DNA from 2 places in the Peribacillus sp. TH14 genome. Region 2 is predicted to be linked to the other one. Evidence: riboswitches for the same ligand, from Rfam matches in the RefSeq annotation. Region 2 holds a riboswitch; the other holds the start of a gene.
What was found. Region 2 has a riboswitch for glycine ahead of JFU50_RS23365 (amino acid permease). Riboswitches for the same ligand answer to the same signal wherever they lie in the genome.

Region 1 (2,210 bases), 920 kb from region 2:
TCTTAATGACCATTCCTCTCTATTTACGTGGTTTTTTATAAAAAGGTGTTTGTATAATAACAGCTTTCAATCGTTTTGAACGAATTTCCACTTCGACTTCAGAATCCATCACCGAAAAGTCTTTATCGATAATTACCAATCCTACATTTTTCTTCAATGTTGGTGATTGAGTGCCAGTCGTAACTTCACCAATGACTTTATCCCCACTGTATACCTTATAGCCATGACGAGGAATGCCGCGGTCAATCATTTCAATTCCGACAAGCTTACGTTGTGCCCCTTTTTCCTTTTGTTCAGTAAGAACGGCTTTCCCGAAAAAGTCGGCTTCCTTATCCACTTTAACCGCAAAACCAATCCCGGCTTCAATTGGGGTAATATCCGGTGAAAGCTCCTGTCCATAAAGCGGAAGTTTAGCTTCAAAGCGGAGTGTGTCACGTGCCCCTAAACCTATCGGCTGTATCCCTTCTTCTTTTCCTGCATCTAGAATAGCTCTCCAAAGGGCCGGGCCATTTTCACTGTTGCTATATATTTCAAAACCATCTTCACCCGTATATCCTGTACGTGAAACCATCGTGGAAAGCCCATTTATCAGGACATTTTCCTTGAATTTAAAAAAGCCAATTTCACTCAAAAGTGTATCATTAGATAGTTTTTGTAATATTTTCTCTGCCAAAGGTCCCTGCAGTGCCAACTGTGTATAATCGCTTGATACATCCGAAAGTTGGACATCCTCTGAACAATTAGCTTGTAGCCAGTTAAAATCTTTTTCTGTATTGGCGGCATTGACCACGAGCAGATAGTCGTCTTCTGCCTTTTTATAAATGATAAGATCGTCAACAGTACCGCCGTTTTCATAACACATAGCCGTATAAATTGCTCCGCCCTGTTTTAGCTTTGATACATCATTGGTCATCATTTTTTGTAAAAAGGCAAGACTCCCTGGGCCCTTCACATCAACCTCACCCATATGGGAAACATCAAATAAGCCAGCTTTTGTACGAACTGCTTCATGTTCGTCCTTGATACCCGAAAATTGGACAGGAAGTTCCCAGCCGCCAAAATCGATCGTTTTTCCTCCGTATTCACGATAAACCTCAAATAGTGGCGTTCTTTTTAAATTGGTCAAAAAATGACCCCCCTTAGATTTTTTAGATTTACTTTGCTCACTTTTCTAAAAGCTTCTTTCCATTTTGTCAGATCTTCTTATACTTCTCAGCCTGATTCATAATGTGGAAAAAAGGGCACAAAAAAGGACAGAGAAAGCCCTAAAGAGCTTTTTCTCTGTCCTGAAACCTGAAAGTTTACCTATATAATAGGTTTTCCCCTTTGGTGGCCGTCCTGCAACGAGCGGCGCTCTCCAGAGTTGCGTCCAATAAGAGTTCTTTTGCCTGAGAGATTCACTGCTAAGTTTGCTCCTTCGGCGCTACATTCGTAGTCTCTCCCCTTATCTTCACCCGCATATAAATGTGTCTCCACCAATTAGGAAAGTAATTAATCCTACTGATAGTTAGTAAAACCTCTGTGCATTTACAAAATGCTTTCTCTACCAACTCTCCTTAAAACTTCAGAACTTAATGAATGATCTCTAGTCTGTTAATCTGGGATAAAGTAAGAGGCGGTTGCCCATACTATGAAAAACATGAACTACATTCATCTTTTAAGCGTTTTGGGAAATTGGAATTTTCTAAATATACTTACATCCTACCTTAAGAAACTTTTCTCTGCAATATCTTTTACAGAGAAATATTTTTCTTACTTCACATATAAAATGTTCGGGTTTCAACCTTAAATAAGAAAATTATGATTTTAGAAGGAGTAGTTTCAATGAAAATTAATATATCCTTCAGTTCTGATTGGAATGACGAGTTTCTACAAAAGATGGAAAATGACGGTCCATGGGGTAATTGGGAGCTTTATAAATTGGCTGTTCAAATGGAAGAAAACCTCATTATTCCTGATTTTGAAGGTTTACAGGCACCCAAGCATCTTCCACAGCTCACCCCGCTTCCCCACCAATTGGAAGCGGCAAAGCAGGTAGTTGAAAAGATGAATGGAAAAGCCATTTTAGCTGATGAAGTAGGTCTCGGAAAAACAATCGAAGCTGGCTTGATTCTAAAAGAATATATGATCCGTGGTCTTGTTAAAAAAGTATTAATTCTTGTCCCCGCTTCACTTGTAAGTCAATGGGCTTTTGAATTGAATACCAAGTT
Region 2 (2,210 bases):
CATCTTATAAATCGCAATCAGCGAAATAAACCAAACAGGAGTTACGAACAAGGCAACACGAGTATCTTCCGCAAGTGCAAGCACAACAAGTACGAACGCTAGGAAAGCAAGGATCAAGTAATTAGAAATTGGATAAAGTGGTAATTTAAATTTGTTCATTTTCGCTAGATCTGGCCTTGTTTTGCGGTATTTCAAATGACTGATGACAGTAATTCCCCAAATAAAGATGAAACATACTGTAGAAATACTTGTAATTAACGTAAATACTCCTTCTGGCATTAAATAGTTCAAAACAACGGAAGTTAGAATGACGACAGTTGAAAAGGCCAGTGCATTGGAAGGTACTTTACGGGCATTAAGTTTTGCAAATGGCACAGGTGCATTTTTATCTTTGGCAAGTGAGTATACCATCCGGCTTGTACTGAAGATTGCACTGTTGCATGCCGAAGCAGCCGATGTTAGGACGACAAAATTGACGATACCAGCAGCTGCAGCGATACCAACAGCCACGAATACTTGGACGAATGGGCTTTCCGATGGGATGATTGCGTTCCACGGATAAACACTCATAATGACAATAAGTGCGCCAATGTAGAAAATTATAATCCGAATAGGAATATTATTGATTGCTTTTGGGATAACTTTCTCTGGATCTTCTGTTTCACCTGCTGTAAGTCCTACAAGTTCAATACCAACAAACGCAAACACTACCATCTGGAATGAGAGGATAAATCCATTTATTCCATTTGGGAACATACCTTCGTGGCTCCATAGATTCGTGAAACTGGCTGCGCCTGAATCTGTGGAAAAGCCTTTAATAATCATGAAAATACCGATAACTATTAGTGCTAGAATAGCGATAACTTTAATTAATGCGAACCAGAATTCCATTTCGCCAAAAAGTTTTACGGTTGCTAGATTCATAAATAGCAAAATGACAAGCGCAATTAAACCTGGCATCCACTGTGGTACGGAGGGAAACCAATACTGGGTATAAAGACCAACTGCTGTTAAGTCGGCCATTGCGATTGAAATCCAGCAAAACCAGTAGGTCCAACCGGTGATAAATGCTGCCATATTACCTAAATAGTCTTTTACAAAGTCAACAAAAGAATTATATTCCAAATTGGTTAAGAGTAGTTCTCCAAGTGCGCGCATGATTAAAAAGCAAATTACGCCTGTAATCATGTAAGCAAATAAAATCGATGGTCCTGCTAAGTGAATAGATTTTCCTGCTCCGAGAAATAATCCCGTTCCAATTGCCCCGCCAATAGCGATTAGTTGTACGTGCCTGTTTTTTAGGCCTCTCGACAATTTTTGTTCCTGCATATGATTTCCCACTCCTAATTTCCAGATAATTGAATAATAATATTCCGATAACATTTTGACATATTATTATTCAACCCAACAAAGAAAACGCTTACAATTTTAATATAATATTACTCAATATGTTGCTGATAAATATTCTGGTTCTGGTGCAAACCTCGACATAATCTACCAAGCCTTTGAAAAGATAAAGGTATTGCATTCAACCTATTGCAGATTCTCTCTAAGGTAAAAGTTGTAGTCAGGAAAATTGAAAAGAAAGACTCATTCTTTAATAAATTTCATAGCACAATCCTCCTTTTTTCGTTTGTGCTATCTTTCCCAGCATAAAAAGGGCATAGGAAAGATAGGTGTTCTCCTATCTTTCCTCTGTCCTTTTACCTGAGAGTTTAACTCCTTTGGTGGCTCATAGCTCTCTCCAGAGACGCGTCCTATTGTGGTCCTTTTACCTGAGAGATTCATACCCAATTTTTGGGAATTGCCCCTTCGGTGCTAAACAATGCGTTTAGTCTCTCCCACAATTATCATCCGCTGATATAAAATCGCATTAACAGTTGTATAATAAATGGTTCTAATGGAAATTTCAACAAATATCTGAAAAAACTTTATTTTCAGAATTTTAAATATAGAGATAGGGCTTTCTGACAGTTCATAAATTATATACCCCTAGTACCCCAAGTGAATTGTGAATTGAATAGGAGTAGATTGCTTTTTACAGTCGATAAACACCGTTCATAATAGTGTACTTTTACAAACTACTTATACCTTTCAAATATACACTACAGAGGATGCTTTCTAGATAAAAGCATCCTCTGTTTACGTAATCATTATTATTGGAAATCATAAAGAAAAACCTCCAATTCAATACCGAAGTTATCTTTAAT

Region 1: linked by a shared signal. The riboswitch ahead of gcvT (glycine cleavage system aminomethyltransferase GcvT) and the one ahead of JFU50_RS23365 (amino acid permease) in region 2 are both predicted to bind glycine.

What each region holds. Positions count from the first base shown of each region.
Region 1 is NZ_JAEKEK010000001.1:3,899,591-3,901,800, reverse strand. Features, by position in the region: gene gcvPA (aminomethyl-transferring glycine dehydrogenase subunit GcvPA) at 1-1, opposite strand, end outside; gene gcvT (glycine cleavage system aminomethyltransferase GcvT) at 20-1,126, opposite strand; glycine riboswitch at 1,280-1,363, opposite strand; glycine riboswitch at 1,367-1,454, opposite strand; gene JFU50_RS18945 (DEAD/DEAH box helicase) at 1,825-2,210, shown strand, end outside.
Region 2 is NZ_JAEKEK010000001.1:4,823,327-4,825,536, reverse strand. Features, by position in the region: gene JFU50_RS23365 (amino acid permease) at 1-1,329, opposite strand, end outside; glycine riboswitch at 1,694-1,750, opposite strand; glycine riboswitch at 1,754-1,854, opposite strand.